DNA from 2 places in the Nonomuraea sp. NPDC049378 genome. Region 1 is predicted to be linked to the other one. Evidence: riboswitches for the same ligand, from Rfam matches in the RefSeq annotation. Region 1 holds a riboswitch; the other holds the start of a gene.
The links. Region 1 has a riboswitch for glycine ahead of gcvT (glycine cleavage system aminomethyltransferase GcvT). Riboswitches for the same ligand answer to the same signal wherever they lie in the genome.
Positions count from the first base shown of each region.

Region 2: another riboswitch for glycine. It lies ahead of gcvP (aminomethyl-transferring glycine dehydrogenase); the one in region 1 lies ahead of gcvT (glycine cleavage system aminomethyltransferase GcvT).

Region 1 covers NZ_JBVJHP010000028.1:48,480-56,040, forward strand. Annotated here, with positions in the region: gene ACZ6SA_RS42440 (L-serine ammonia-lyase) at 1-964, opposite strand, end outside; gene gcvH (glycine cleavage system protein GcvH) at 1,037-1,426, opposite strand; gene gcvT (glycine cleavage system aminomethyltransferase GcvT) at 1,423-2,508, opposite strand; glycine riboswitch at 2,543-2,642, opposite strand; glycine riboswitch at 2,662-2,759, opposite strand; gene ACZ6SA_RS42455 (gamma-glutamyl-gamma-aminobutyrate hydrolase family protein) at 2,813-3,505, opposite strand; gene ACZ6SA_RS42460 (3-oxoacyl-ACP reductase) at 3,516-4,280, opposite strand; gene ACZ6SA_RS42465 (aldehyde dehydrogenase family protein) at 4,289-5,635, opposite strand; gene ACZ6SA_RS42470 (glutamine synthetase family protein) at 5,646-7,016, opposite strand; gene ACZ6SA_RS42475 (FadR/GntR family transcriptional regulator) at 7,141-7,561, shown strand, end outside.
Region 2 covers NZ_JBVJHP010000013.1:135,930-143,490, forward strand. Annotated here, with positions in the region: gene ACZ6SA_RS27845 (tetratricopeptide repeat protein) at 2-799, opposite strand; gene gcvP (aminomethyl-transferring glycine dehydrogenase) at 893-3,724, opposite strand; glycine riboswitch at 3,903-4,002, opposite strand; gene ACZ6SA_RS27855 (MerR family transcriptional regulator) at 4,061-4,681, opposite strand; gene ACZ6SA_RS27860 (bifunctional nuclease family protein) at 4,829-5,299, opposite strand; gene ftsR (transcriptional regulator FtsR) at 5,432-6,091, opposite strand; gene ACZ6SA_RS27870 (FHA domain-containing protein) at 6,159-6,671, opposite strand; gene ACZ6SA_RS27875 (mannose-1-phosphate guanyltransferase) at 6,940-7,561, opposite strand, start outside.

The DNA.
Region 1 (7,561 bases):
TGAGCAGGAAGCGGATCACGCCGTCCTCGTCCGCGTGGGGGACGAAACGGGTGTAGTACGTCAGGACCGCCGGGATGATGCCGGCGGCTCCGTTGGTGGGGGCGGTGACGACGCGGCCGCCGGCCGCGTTCTCCTCGTTGACCGCAAGCGCGAACAACGTCACCCAGTCCATGGCCTGCAGCGGGTCCTTCTCGGCCGGCTCGGACTGCAGGCGGCGGTGCAACTGGTTGGCGCGGCGCTTGACCTTGAGCCCGCCGGGCAGGACGCCCTCCTTCGAGATGCCCCGGCGCACGCACTCCGACATGACCTGCCAGAGGCGCAGCAGGCCCGCGCGGACCTCCTCCTCGGTGCGCCCGAACGCCTTCTCGTTCTCCAGCATGAGCGCGGACATCGACAGGCCGGTGTTCGTGCAGTGTTTGAGCAGCTCTTCCCCGGTGGTGAAGGGGTAGGGCAGGACGGTGTCGTCCGGCTTGATGCGGTCGGCGCCGGTGGCCTTCTCGTCCACGACGAAGCCGCCGCCGACCGAGAAGTAGGTCTTCTCCCTGAGCTGCTCGCCCGCCGCGTCGTAGGCGGTGAAGCGCATGCCGTTGGGGTGCTCGGGCAGCGAGATCTTGCGCTCGAAGACGAGGTCCCGGCCGACGACGAAGGGGATCTCGCGCGTGCCGTACAGCCGGACGCTGCCCGACTCGCGCATCTCGGCCAGACGCCCTTCGACGGTGTCGACGTCGACCAGTTCCGGCTTCTCGCCGGACAGGCCCAGCAGGACCGCCTTGTCGCTGCCGTGGCCCTTCCCGGTCAGGCCGAGCGAGCCGTACAGGATGGCCTCCACCCTGGCCACGCGCGGCAGCAGGCCGTCCTCATGCAGGCCGCGGGCGAACTTGTGGGCCGCTGCCATCGGGCCTCCCGTGTGGGAGCTCGACGGCCCGATACCGATCTTGAACAGGTCGAAGACGCTGATCGCCATTGATGATGCGCCCTTCATGAGTGCCGGGGCCCGGACGCGGGCCCCGGCGTCAGCCGATGAGGCCTGGCAGGGTCAGGACTCGCCCGAGGTGAGCGCGGCGTACTCCTCGGCGGAGAGCAGGTCCTCCGGGTCGCCCTCCATGCGCACCCGGAACATCCAGCCCTCGCCGTACGGGTCGCTGTTGGCCAGGCTCGGATCGTCCACGATGGCCTGGTTGACCTCGACGATCTCGCCGCCGACGGGCGTGTAGATCTCGCTGACCGACTTGGTCGACTCGACCTCGCCGACGGAGTCGCCCGGCTCGGTGACCGAACCGACCTCGGGGAGCTGCACGAAGACGACGTCACCAAGGGCGTCGGCGGCGTAGGCCGTGATGCCGACGCTCACGGTGAGGCCGTCCTCGACCCCGGAAACCCACTCGTGTTCCTTGGTGTAGCTCAGGTCGTCAGGGATGTTGCTCACTTGTTCCTCCTGTAAAAGGGCAGCTCGGCCAGGTCCATGGGTTCATGGCTGCCCCGGATGTCCACAGCCAGGCCTGAGTCGGCGCCGGTGTCCACGTAGGCCAGCGCGATGGGCTTGCCCAGGGTCTGGGAGGGCGCACCGCTGGTGACCTCGCCGACGACGGCGCCGTCCTTGGTGACCGGGTAGCCGTGGCGCGGCACCCGGCGGCCCCGGGCGACCAGACCGACGAGACGGCGCCGCGGCGGGTCGTCCTTGACCGCCTCGAGCGCCGACCTGCCGACGAAGTCGCCCGGCTTGTCGAATTTCACCACCCTGCCCAGCCCCGCGTCGAACGGGGTCAGCTCGGCGCTCAGCTCGTTGCCGTACAGGGGCATGCCGGCCTCGAGCCTGAGCGTGTCGCGGCTGGACAGTCCGGCGGGCTTGAGCCCGTACGGCTCGCCCGCGGTCACGAGCGCGTTCCAGAGCGGCACCGCGTCCTGGCCGGCCACGAACAGCTCGAACCCGTCCTCGCCGGTGTAGCCGGTGCGCGCGATGAGCGCCTGCCGCCCGTCGACGAGCCCGGGCAGGCCCGCGTAGTACTTGAGCCCGGCCAGGTCGGCGTCGGTGAGCGTGGCGAGGATCTCCTGGGAGCGGGGTCCCTGGACGGCGATCAGGGCGTACTGCTGCGAACGGTCGTCGACCACGGCGTCGTACGCCTTGGAGCGGTTCTCCAGCTCGTCGGCGACCTTCTCGTAGTTCGAGGCGTTCGCGACGACCATGAACTCCTCGTCCCCGAGCCGGTAGACGATGAGGTCGTCCAGCACCCCGCCCCGCTCGTTGACGATCATGGTGTACCTGGCTCGTCCGGGCGTCACGGCCGACATGTTGCCGACCAGCGCGTAGTCCAGGGCGGCGGCGGCCTGCGGCCCGGTCACGAAGATCTCGCCCATGTGCGAGAGGTCGAACAGCCCGGCGGCCTCGCGGACGGCCCTGTGCTCCGCGGACTCGCTCCCGTACCGGAGTGGCATGAGCCAGCCCGCGAAGTCGGTCAGCGTCGCGCCGAGGCTTTCGTGCACGTCTCGTAGCGGAGTAGGTCGGGACATTTATCGCACCTCAGGACAGGATTGGATGCCAGCATCCTCCCCCTCTGTCATCGATGCCTGAGAGCTTCGCCCGAGTTTTGCCGGACTTTCACCTTCGGCGAGACCCTGCGGGCCTGCTTTCCAGAGGTCACCTTCCGAGGAGACATGCTCCCGGTCAGCCGTGCGGTCCTTTGCCTTGAGAGGTTCGCGGGGAGGGCTTGCTCCTTCAGGGACCCTGACCGGCTGTCAGGGTGCTCTCCCGCACGGTTTGCTGGTGTGTCCCGCCAGCCTAGTAGTGATTTGGGGGTCTTGTCGCGTTCGCCGGTCAGCAGGCGGCCACCAGGGCCTCGAAGAGGGCGTGGTCCTCGGCCGCCTCCGGGTGCCACTGCGCCGCCACGGTGAACGGCCCCGAGTCCAGCTCCACCCCTTCGACGGTGCCGTCGGCGGCGGTCGCGGTCACGGTGAGGCCGGGGGCGAGCCGGTCGACGGCCTGGTGGTGATAGTGCGGCACCGTCACGGGCGCCGTGCCCAGCGCCTTGGCCAGGCGGGTGCCGGGGACGGGGGTGATGGGCAGGTGACCGAACCGTCCGGGCGCGGGGGAGTGACCCGGGTGGCCGACCACGTCGGGCAGGTGCTGGTGGAGGCTGCCGCCGAGAGCGACGTTGAGCACCTGGAGGCCCCGGCAGATGCCGAGGAAGGGCAGCCCGGCGTCGAGGGCGGCGGCCAGCACGGCGAACTCGGCCTGGTCGCGGAATTCGCGGATGTAGCCGGTACGCTCCGCCGGCGTCTCGCCGTACCTCGCCGGAGCGATGTCGCCGCCACCGGCCAGGACGAGCCCGTCCAGGCGGCTCACCACCTGCGCGGCGTCCCCCGCGGGCGGGAGCACGACCGGCTGGCCGCCGGCCCGGACGACCTGCTCGACGTACATGTACGGCAGGAGCGCGACCGGCATGTCCTGCCAGACCGTGAACGTCGCCGGCTCCACGTAACACGTGACCCCGATGACGGGACGTCGCACGATGACCCCCCTAGAGCGGCGTGACGTAGGCGCCGGAGATGCCGCCGTCCACCAGGAACTCGCTGCCCGTGATGAACGACGCGTCGTCGCTGGCCAGGAACGCGACCGCCGCCGCGATCTCCGACGCCTCGGCGAAGCGCCCGACCGGGACGTGCACCAGGCGCCGCTGCGCCCGCTCGGGGTCCTTCGCGAACAACTCCTGCAGCAGCGGCGTGTTCACCGGGCCCGGGCACAGCGCGTTCACCCGGATGCCCTCGCGCGCGAACTGCACGCCCAGCTCGCGCGACATCGCCAGCACCCCGCCCTTGGACGCCGTGTAGGAGATCTGCGAGGTCGCCGAGCCCATGACGGCCACGAACGACGCGGTGTTGATGATCGAGCCCCTGCCCTGCCGCCGCATGTACGGGATGGCGTGCTTGCAGCACAGGTAGACGCTGGTCAGGTTCACGTCCTGGACGCGGCGCCACGCGTCGATGCCGGTCTCCAGGATCGAGTCGTCGTCGGGCGGCGAGATGCCGGCGTTGTTGAAGGCGATGTCCACGCTGCCGTAGATGTCGAACGCCGTACGGAACATCCGGGCGACGTCGTCCTCGTCGGCCACGTCGACGCGTACGAAGAGGCCGCCGACCTCGTTCGCGGCCTTGACGCCCGCCTCCTCGTCGAGGTCGGCGCAGACCACCTTGGCGCCCTCGTCGGCGAACCTGCGCGCGGTGGCCAGCCCGATGCCGCCGCCCGCGCCGGTGATCACAGCCACCCGATCCTGCAATCTCTTCACGTGCTGCCTCACTCCCAGGAGATGAAGACGTTCTTGGTCTCCGTGAACGCCGCCAGGGCGTCGGGGCCGAGTTCCCGGCCCAGCCCTGACTGCTTGAAGCCGCCGAACGGGGTCCAGTAGCGGACCGACGCGTTGGAGTTGACCGACAGGGCGCCCGCCTCGACCGCTCTGGACACGCGGAGCGCGCGCCCGACGTCGCGGGTCCAGATGGAGCCGCTCAGCCCGTACGGGGTGTCGTTGGCGATGCGTACGGCGTCCGCCTCGTCCTCGAAGGGCGCCACCGACACGACCGGCCCGAAGATCTCCTCGGTGAACGCACGGTCGGTGACGTCCGGGGTGAGCACGGTCGGCGGGAACCAGTAGCCCTTGCCCTCGGGGCACGACCCCTGGAGGTAGGGGGCGCCGTCCTGGACGAAGCCGCGCACGCGGTCGAGGTGCTCGGCGCTGATCAGCGGGCCCATCTCGGTGCTCTCGTCGCGGGGGTCGCCGACGACGACGCCGCGCACGGCCTCGGAGAGGCGCTCCATGAAGGCGTCGTACACGCTTGACTGGACGAGCAGCCGGGACCTGGCGCAGCAGTCCTGTCCCGCGTTGTCGAAGACCGCGTAGGGGGCGGCTTGTGCCGCTCTGTCGAGATCGGCATCCGCGAAGATGATATTTGCGGACTTGCCGCCTAGCTCCAGCGTGACCCGCTTGACCTGGGCCGCCGCCTTGGCCGCGATCTCCTTGCCCACCTCGGTCGAGCCGGTGAACACGATCTTGGCCACGCCGGGGTGCTCCACCAGCCGGGCGCCCGCGACCTCCCCCGCCCCGGGCAGCACCTGGAGCACCCCCTCGGGCAGGCCCGCGGCCAGGGCCAGCTCCGCCAGCCTCAGCGCGGTCAGGGGAGTCCACTCGGCCGGCTTGACGATCACCGTGTTGCCGGCCGCCAGCGCCGGGGCCACCCCCCACGACATGATCAGCATCGGGAAGTTCCACGGCACGATGACGCCCACCACGCCCAGCGGCTCCTGGAAGGTGACGTCCACGCCGCCGGGCACCGGGATCTGCCTGCCGTGGTCGCGCTCGGGCGCCCCGGCGTAGAAGTGCAGCACGTCGCGTACGGCGCCGGCCTCCCAGCGGGAGTTGCCGATCGGGTGCCCGGCGTTGGCCATCTCCAGCCGCGCCAGCTCCTCGCTGTGCTCGCCCACCAGGTCGGCGAACCTCCTCAGCAGCCGTGCCCGATCGCCGGGCGCCACCTGCCGCCAGGCGGCGTACGCCTTCCCGGCGCGCTCCACCGCCCGGTCGACCTCGGCCGCGTCGGCCAGTTCGACGTCGGCGACGACGTCCTCCGTCGCCGGATTGACGATCTTCATCGGTCACCCGTCACATTCGCTCGAAACCACGGAACATCTCCCAGTCCGTCACCGCCGCGTCGAACGCCGCCAGCTCCACGCGCGCGTTGTTCGCGTAATGCTCGACGACCTCCTCGCCGAACGCCTCGCGGGCCAGCTTCGACCCCTCGAACAGGGGGAGCGCGTCCCGCAGCGTGTGCGGAACGGTCTCCGCGCCCGAGTCGTAGGCGTTGCCCTCGAACGCGTCCTCCAGCGGCAGCTCGTTGTCGATGCCGTGCAGCCCGGCCGCCACCATTCCCGCCACCGCGAGGTACGGGTTGACGTCACCGCCCGGCACGCGGTTCTCGATCCGCAGCGACGGCCCGTGCCCGACGAGCCTGAGCGCGCAGGTGCGGTTGTCGACGCCCCACTTGATCGCCGTGGGGGCGAAGCTGCCCGGCACGTAACGCTTGTAGGAGTTGATGTTGGGGGCGTACAGGAGGGTGAGCTCGCGCAGGCAGGCCTGCTGCCCGGCGATGAAGCGGGCGCCGAGCTGCGAGAGCCCGTAGGGCCCCGGCCCGGCCATGACGGGGTCGCCGTCGAGGCTCCTGAGCGAGATGTGGATGTGACAGGAGTTGCCCTCGCGCTCGTTCGGCTTGGCCATGAAGGTGATCGACCTGCCCTCCTGGGCGGCGATCTCCTTGGCGCCGTTCTTGTAGATGGCGTGGTTGTCGCAGGTCTTCAGCGCCTCGGCGTAGCGGAAGGCGATCTCGTGCTGGCCCAGGTTGCACTCGCCCTTCGCGGACTCGACGTAGAGCCCGGCGCCCTCCATGTCGCGCCTGATCCGCCGGAGGAGGGGCTCGATGCGGGCGGTGCCCAGCAGCGAGTAATCGACGTTGTAGAGGTTGGCGGGCGACATGTCGCGGTAGCCGCGCTGCCACGCCTGCTCGTAGGTGTCGTCGTAGACGCAGAACTCCAGCTCGGTGCCGACGTACGCGGCCAGCCCCCGCTCGGAGAGCCGGGCGAGCTGCCTGCGCAGGACCTGGCGGGGGGAGGGCGGCACGTCGCCGCCGTCCTCCCAGGTCAGGTCGGCCATCAGCAGGACGGTGCCCTCCTGCCACGGCACCCGGCGCAACGTCGTCAGGTCGGGTTTCATCACGAAGTCGCCGTAGCCGCGCTCCCAGGACGACATCGCGTAGCCGGCCACGGTGTTCATGTCCACGTCGACCGCGAGCAGGTAGTTGCACCCCTCGGAGCCGTGGTGCAGCACCTCGTCGAGGAAATAGCGTGCGGACAGCCTCTTGCCCTGCAACCTGCCCTGCATGTCGGCGATCGCGAGGAGCACGGTGTCGATCCGCCCGGACGCCACCTCGTCGCGCAGCTCGCTGACGGAAAGGTATCCGGTGCTCGCTCCATCGCTCACGCTACGCCGCTCCGATCTGCGCTGACACGCGTCCCCATTGATTGGGCTAGTCTTAGACCATTGATGTGTATGGCGGGATCCCTTGTCAAGACCTGAGGACACGTTGGACGAGTCGGCGCGTTTGATGACGGTGCTGCGCCCGGTCCGGGCCGGCAACGCCTTCGAGGAGACCGTGGAACGCCTGCTCCAGGCCATCAAGCTCGGCCTGGTCGCGCCGGGCGACAAGCTTCCCCCCGAGCGCGAGCTGGCCGTCAGGCTCGGCATCAGCAGGGTGACGCTGCGCGAGGCCATCCGGGCGCTGTCCGACGCGGGATACCTCGAGGTGCGCAGGGGCCGTTACGGCGGCGCGTTCGTCACGTACGCGCCGCCCGAGCCGGACGCCGGCCACCTGCGCGAGGCCGTCAAGGAGATGGGCATGGCCGACCTGTCGGACGCCCTCACGTTCCGCCTGGCGGTCGAGTGCGGGGCGGCCCAGGTGCTGGCGATGTCCCGGCCGGCGGAGGAGCAGCGGGCGGTGCTCGTACGCCGGCTCGCCGACGTGAACG
Region 2 (7,561 bases), on a different contig from region 1:
GTCAGGTGTCGCGCTGGTAGCGGAGCCTGACCTCCGCGGCCAGCGTCTCGTCGGCGTGCTCCAGCCCGTACGACCAGACCCGCCCCGCGTCGTCGTCGCGCCCGCGCAGGGGCAGGGTGCGGGCGAGCAGCTCGATGGCCAGCGCGCTCGTCTGCGCGTCCGCGCCTCCCTCCACGGTCTCCGCGAACTCCGCGCAGGCCAGCTCCAGGTGCGCGATGCCGAGCCGGACCCGCAGCCCCGGCGTCTCCTCCTCGGGCACGGCCTCCAGGGCGTCCAGGAGGAGCTCAGCCGCCGCCCCGGGCTCTCCGTGCTCCATCAGCAGGTCGGCCAGCTCCTGCGCGGCGCGCGCGGCGACCTCGCCGTCGCCGGCCGCCATCGCGGCCCGCAGCTCCTGCTCCGCCTCCTCGAGGTTGAGCGCCCGCACGGCCAGCCGGGCCAGCGCGAGATGGGCCAGCGGGACGTACGCGGCCGCGCCGACCCCCAGCACGGCCTGCCAGGCGGCCCTGGCCTGCTCGGCCCGCCCTTCGCGCTCGAACCCCTGGGCCAGGTGGCAGGCGGCCTGCGAGGCGTATTCGGGGTGCCCCGTCGCCAGCGCGGTCCTGGCGGCGGTCCTGGCGGCCTCGACGTCGCCGCGCTCCTCCAGCACCACGGCCAGCCCGACGGCGGCCTGAGCCCTGTCGGGCTCGTCGGGGTCGGCGGCGAGCTCGCTGAGGATGGCGGCGGCGCCGTCGAGGTCGCCGCGTTCGGCCAGACGCCGGGCGGTGTCGAGAGGCGGGGTCTCCAGCTCTGAGGACGTCAAGAGAGCTCCTTCTGGCGACGGTCGCCCTGAGCCTAACGACTTCCGGCGATCATGTCTGCCCCGTTGACGCCGAAGGTCTGGCCCTCCCGGTGACTAGTCCTCGTACGCCTCCAGCGGGGGGCACGAGCACACCAGGTTGCGGTCGCCGTAGGCCTGGTCGATGCGGCGCACCGGCACCCAGTACTTGCCGTCGCGCAGCGACGGCAGCGGGTAGGCGGCCTCGGTCCGCGTGTACGGGTGGTGCCACTCGTCGGCGCTCACCGACTCCGCGGTGTGCGGCGCGTTGCGCAGGGGGTTGTCGGCCTTGTCGTAGTCGCCGGACGCCACCTTGGCGATCTCGCCCCTGATGGCGATCATCGCGTCGGCGAACCGGTCGAGCTCGCCGAGGTCCTCGCTCTCGGTCGGCTCGATCATGAGGGTCCCGGCGACGGGGAACGACATGGTGGGCGCGTGGAAGCCGTAGTCGATGAGGCGCTTGGCCACGTCGTCCACGGTGACGCCGGTCTCCTTGGTGATCTGGCGCAGGTCGATGATGCACTCGTGGGCCACCAGCCCGCCGCGTCCGGTGTAGAGCACCGGGAAGTGGGGGGCCAGCCGCTTGGCGAGGTAGTTGGCCGACAGGATGGCCTGCTCGGTGGCCGCCGTGAGCCCGTCGGAGCCCATCATCCGGATGTACGCCCACGAGATCGGCAGGATCCCGGCCGACCCGTAGGGCGCCGCGGAGACGGGCCCCACCGGCGAGCCGTCGCGCAGCGGGTGACCGGGCAGGTAGGGCGCCAGGTGGCCGCGGACCGCGACCGGGCCGACGCCGGGGCCGCCGCCGCCGTGCGGGATGCAGAACGTCTTGTGCAGGTTGAGGTGGGACACGTCGGCCCCGAACTCGCCGGGCTTGGCCAGCCCGACCAGCGCGTTGAGGTTGGCACCGTCGACGTAGACCTGGCCGCCGGCCTGGTGGACCTTGGCGCAGATCTCGGTGATGGTCTCTTCGTAGACGCCGTGCGTCGACGGGTAGGTCACCATGATCGCGGCGAGCGCGTCGCGGTGCTTGGCGATCTTGGCGTCGAGGTCGGCCAGGTCGACGTTACCCTCGGAGTCACAGGCCACGACCACGACCCGCATGCCGGCCATGACGGCGCTGGCGGCGTTGGTGCCGTGGGCCGAGGAGGGGATGAGGCAGACGTCCCGCCCGCTGTCACCGCCCGCGTGGTGGTAGGCGCGGATGGCCAGCAGCCCGGCGAACTCGCCCTGGGAGCCGGCGTTGGGCTGGATGGAGACGGCGTCGTAGCCGGTCACCTCGGCCAGCCAGCGTTCCAGCGTGCCGATCAGCGCGAGGTAGCCCTCGGCCTGGGCGGCGGGCGCGTAGGGGTGGACGGCGGCGAACTCCGGCCAGGTGATCGGCTCCATCTCGGTGGTCGCGTTGAGCTTCATCGTGCAGGAGCCCAGCGGGATCATGGACCGGTCGAGCGCGATGTCCTTGTCCTGCAGCCGGCGCAGGTAGCGCAGCATCGCGGTCTCGGAGCGGTGGTCGTGGAAGACCGGGTGGGTCAGGTAGGCGGACTCGCGCAGCAGCGGGGCGGGCAGCGCGTCGGCGGCGCCCTCGACGTCGGTGCGGGGGGTCGTGACCCCGAACGCGGCCTGCACCGTGACCAGCTCGGCGGCTCCGGTCTTCTCGTCGCAGGCGATCGAGACGTGGTCGGCGTCCACCTGCCAGAGGTTGACGCCCCGCTCGGCGGCGGCGGCGACCACGGCGGACGCCCGCCCGGGCACGCGCACGAGCACGGTGTCGAAGAACTCGGCGTGCACGACCTCCACGCCCGCCCGGCGCAGCCCCTCCGCCAGGGCGGCGGCGTGGCGGTGCACCCGGTGGGCGATGCGGCGCAGGCCCTCCGGGCCGTGGTAGACGGCGTACATGCTCGCGATGACGGCGAGCAGGACCTGCGCGGTGCAGATGTTGCTGGTGGCCTTCTCGCGGCGGATGTGCTGCTCGCGGGTCTGCAGGGCCAGGCGGTAGGCGGGGTCGCCGTCGGCGTCGACGGAGACGCCGACCAGGCGGCCGGGCAGCTGCCGCTGCAGGCCCTCGCGTACGGACATGTAGGCGGCGTGCGGCCCGCCGAACCCGAAGGGCACCCCGAACCGCTGCGAGGAGCCCACGGCGATGTCGGCGCCCAGCTCGCCGGGGGCGGCCACGAGCGTCAGTGCCAGCAGGTCGGCGGCGGCCACGACGAGGGCGCCCGCCTCGTGCGCGGCGGCGGCCACGGCGCGGAAGTCACGCAGCCGGCCGGACGCTCCTGGGTACTGGACGAGCACGCCGAAGCACTCGGGCAGCTCGCCGTCGAGGGAGTGCTCCACGAGCGTGATGCCGAGCGGCTCGGCCCTGGTGGCGAGGACGGCCTTGGTCTGGGGCAGCGCGTCGGCGTCGACCACGAACACGGCGCTCTTGGACTTGCCCGCCCTGCGGGCCAGCGTCATGGCCTCGGCCGCGGCGGTCGCCTCGTCGAGGAGCGAGGCTCCGGACACGGGCAGGCCGGTGAGGTCGGAGACGACGGTCTGGAAGTTGAGCAGCGCCTCGAGGCGGCCCTGCGAGATCTCCGGCTGGTAGGGGGTGTAGGCGGTGTACCAGCCCGGGTTCTCCAGCAGGTTGCGGCGGATGACGGCGGGCGTGACCGTGTCGTGGTAGCCCAGCCCGATCATCGAGGTCAGCACCTGGTTACGGTCGGCCAGGGCGCGCAGCTCGGCGATGGCCTCGGCCTCGCCGGCGGGGGCGGGCAGCGTGAGCCGGTCCTTCGCCCTGATGGACTCGGGGACGGCGACCGCCACCAGATCCGCCACGGACTCGAAGCCCACGGCCTCGAGCATGCGCTGCTGTTCGGACTCGGAGGGGCCGATGTGCCGGGACGAGAACGGCGGGGCGGACAGATCGGTCATGGAGATGCCTCCCGAGGCTGTGGAGACCGGCGCCAGGGCGCGGGCGTGTGCCGGATCTCCCCCTCTGTCAGCGCGGGCCCCGGACAAGCGCGGGGCCGCGACCTGAGAGCTTCACCCCGGTGGGGCTTGCACCGTCGGTGAGGCGCGCCTGGCGGGTGCGCCTGCTTTCCAGAGTTGCCTCGCCCGAGCGGTACGGGATGCCTGAGAGATTCCGGGGAGGGTTGCTCCTTCGGCGCCCCGGAGCCCAGGGGGCCCGGAGACTCTCCCGCACGGGGTCGTCGGCCTTTCTGCCCTCAGGTTACTACGCCCGATTCGTACGGCTGCCAGGAGCCGTGCTCACCCCGTGCGGCGGGCGCGGCGGCGCCGGGCGAGTTCGTCAGCGGGATGGTCGGCCGGGACGGTGTCCTCGACCGCCGCGCGTTCCCCCGGCAGCTCCGCGAGGGAGCCCTCGACCTCGCGCCAGACCCGGCCGAGCGCGATGCCGAACACGCCCTGCCCGCCCTGGAGCAGGTCTATCACCTCGTCGGCCGAGGTGCACTCGTAGACGCTGACGCCGTCGCTCATGAGCGTGATCTGCGCGAGGTCGGCGACCCCGCGGTCACGCAGATGTTGCACGGCCGTGCGGATCTGCTGCAACGACACCCCGGTGTCGAGGAGCCGCTTGACGACCTTGAGGACCAGGATGTCGCGGAAGCTGTAGAGACGCTGGGAGCCGGAGCCCTGCGCGGCTCTTATCGTGGGCTCGACGAGGCCCGTGCGCGCCCAGTAGTCGAGCTGCCGATAGGTGATGCCGGCCGCCGAGCATGCCGTCGGCCCGCGGTATCCGATGTCGCCCGGCAGCGCCGCGGGCTGTTCGTCGAAGAGCAGACCCTGCTCCCCGGCACGCTGCCGCGCGCTTTCGCGCCGCACCGGATCTTCCTGGCCGGCCGTCTTTCCCTCGCCGCTGCTGACCGCCACGCGGACCTCCGGCTTTCTCTCATCCCGTGGCCTGATCTGGGGGTACGTGAAGCGCGGCCACGGGTTTCACTTGCACCGTAGGACCGCGACCATGCTCAGTCAACGATCCGGCTCGGCGCGTCGTGAAGCGTAAATGCACTGAAATACCTACCCCGCCCGGCCGAAGTCCTCGGGAGTGATCGTGTCAAGAAACTCCCTGAACTTCTCCACCTCGTCTTCCTGGTCGTCCGGGATGATCACCCCGGCCTCCTGGACGACCTCTTCGCTGGCGAAGATGCGCGCCCCGGTGCGCAGGGCGAGCGCGATCGAGTCGGACGGCCGCGCGCTCACCTCCACGCCGTTGGAGAACACCAGGTCGGCGAAGAAGATGCCGTCACGCAGGGCGACGATGTTGACCGCCCGCAGGCCTACGCCCAGCGCGCTCAGCACGTCACGGAAGAGGTCGTGGGTGAGCGGCCGCGGCGGAGGCTCCTCTGCCTGGGCCAGAGCGATGGCCGTGGCTTCCGTCATGCCAATCCATATAGGAAGGAACCGCTCCCCGTGTGCCTCCTTCAGCAAGACGATCGGCTGATTTGTGGGCATTTCAACCCGAACGCCCACAACCTCCATCTGCAACACGGGCTGCTCCGTATTCCTGACCGGTGACCCGGCACAGCTATTTGGTCGTTGCTTCTGCTGACTGGCTTCTGCATTTCAACGTAACACCCGGCGGGCCTGGAATGTGCCGCCGCCTCCCAGCTCGCCGCGGTCTCAGCGCCCCAGCACGGACCGGACACCCGTGCGCACAAGGGATGCGTGCAGGTCGAGCAGGAGTGCGGAAAGCTCCCTGGCCACCTCGTCGGCCTCGCCGATGGCACCGGGGGCGCGCCGCTTGAGTATCGGTGCGACGGTCTGCTCGACCAGGCCGCACTCGCGCTCGGCCGCCGCCTTGACCGCGCGCAGATGCCGGGCGCGCAGGCCGAAGCGGGCCAGGGCGCCGACGGTGCGGGCCACCGCGAGCGCCTCCTCGTCGTAGCGACGGGCCACCGGGGCGAGCAGGCCGTAGTCCTCCAGCTCGGCGAGGGTCTCCTCGTCGATGCTCGCGGCCTCGATCAGCTCGGCCCGGCTGAGCCTGCTCTCCTGCTTGCCGTTGTCCTGCAGGGCGCGCGGGCGGCCGAAGCCCTCCGCCATCTTGTCCTTGATCACCCGCAGCGGCAGGTAGTGGTCGCGCTGCTCGGTGAGGATGAAGCGCAGCTGCTCCACGTGCAGGTGCGTGAACTTGCGGTAGCCGGACGGGCTGCGCTCGGGCTCGATCAGCCCTTCGCCCTCCAGGAAACGGATCTTGGAGATGGTGACATCGGGGAACTCGCCCTGCAGGAGCGCGAGCACCTCCCCGATGCTCATGTGCGAGCGTGCCGCCTGCGACGTCATGCGCGCTCCTCCCCTTGCCGCATGGTCACGCACGAGACGGCGTCCGCCGGTCGCCCGCTTCGCCCCCTCATGCCCCGGAGCTGCCCCGCATCAGGAAGACAAGGCGGAACTTGCCGATCTGCACCTCGTCGCCGGAGTGCAGGGGAACCTCCTCGATCCGCTCCCTGTTGACGTAGGTGCCGTTGAGGCTGCCCACGTCGCGCACGGAGAACTGGCCGCCGCGGTGGCGGTAGAACTCGACGTGGCGGCGGGAGACGGTGATGTCGTCGAGGAAGATGTCACTCTCCGGATGGCGCCCGGTCGTGGTCAGGTCCTTGTCGAGCCGGAAGCGGCTGCCCTGGTTGGGCCCCCTGGTCACCGTGAGCAGCGCCGCGCCGGGCGGCAGCTGCTCGACCAGCGCCCGCTCGGCCAGGAGCATGTCGCCTGTCTCAGCCTCATACGCCTCGATTCCCGCCACCGAGATCGTCGATGTGGTGTCCCCGGAGACCTCGAGTCTGGTCAGCGGTGACCCACAGCGGGAACAGAAACGGGCATCCTCGGGGTTGGCGTGCCCGCACTGCGTGCAGTAGACGCTCGGCATCGATCGGCTCGGCCTCCTACCGCGAAGACGCGGCGACGGTGCTCTGGAGCGCGCCTCGCTTCGCTTTTTCAAGTTTGCGAATGCCGCAACTTACGCTGATCAGCGGCAAAGGTCAAGACGGGGCGCTGGACTGTGGTCAGGACGCAGACAAAGTTACCGCCGCCCCTGCCCTGCGGTCCATGCCGCCGCGCGTTTCTACATTACGATCTTGCGGGACCGTCCGCGCACAATCGCGGCCCGGCCGTTCTCGCGCCCGCCCGGCCGGGGGTCACGTGGCGGCCTGTTCCACGACGCGGGCCCAGCGTTCGAGCAGCGCCTGCGCGCCGTCCACGTCGGAGGCCTCGGCCCACAGGTCGGTGACGGGCTCGGCCGCGGCCGGCAGCACCAGCACCCAGCTGCCGTCGTCGCGGGCCACCCGCACCCCGTCGGTGGTGTCAATGCGGCGGCCCTCCGGCTCGGCCTCGGCCGCCTCGATGACGGAGCGCATCACGGCTCCCTTGGCCGCCCACGGCGTGGGCACGGTCCGCCTGAGCAGCTTCACCTCGGGGATCCTCGCGTCGATCTGGCTGAGCGACAGGCGGGTGCGGGCGACCAGGCCGAGCAGGCGCAGGAACGCGGCCAGCCCGTCGATCGCGGGGCTGAACTCCGGCACCACGAAGCCGCCGCGCCCGTCGGCCGCGAAGATCATGTCGGGGCCGGCGGCGGCCGAGGTGAGCGCGTCGAGCGCGGTGGACGTCCACTGCACCTGCACGCCGTGGAAGCGGCACACCTGCTCGGCGACCCTGGTCGTGGTGACGGGCAGGGCCACCCGGCCGCTCCTGCGTTCGGCGGCCACGAGGTCGAGCACGACCAGCAGCGCGCGCTCCTCGCTGATGAGCTGGCCCATCTCG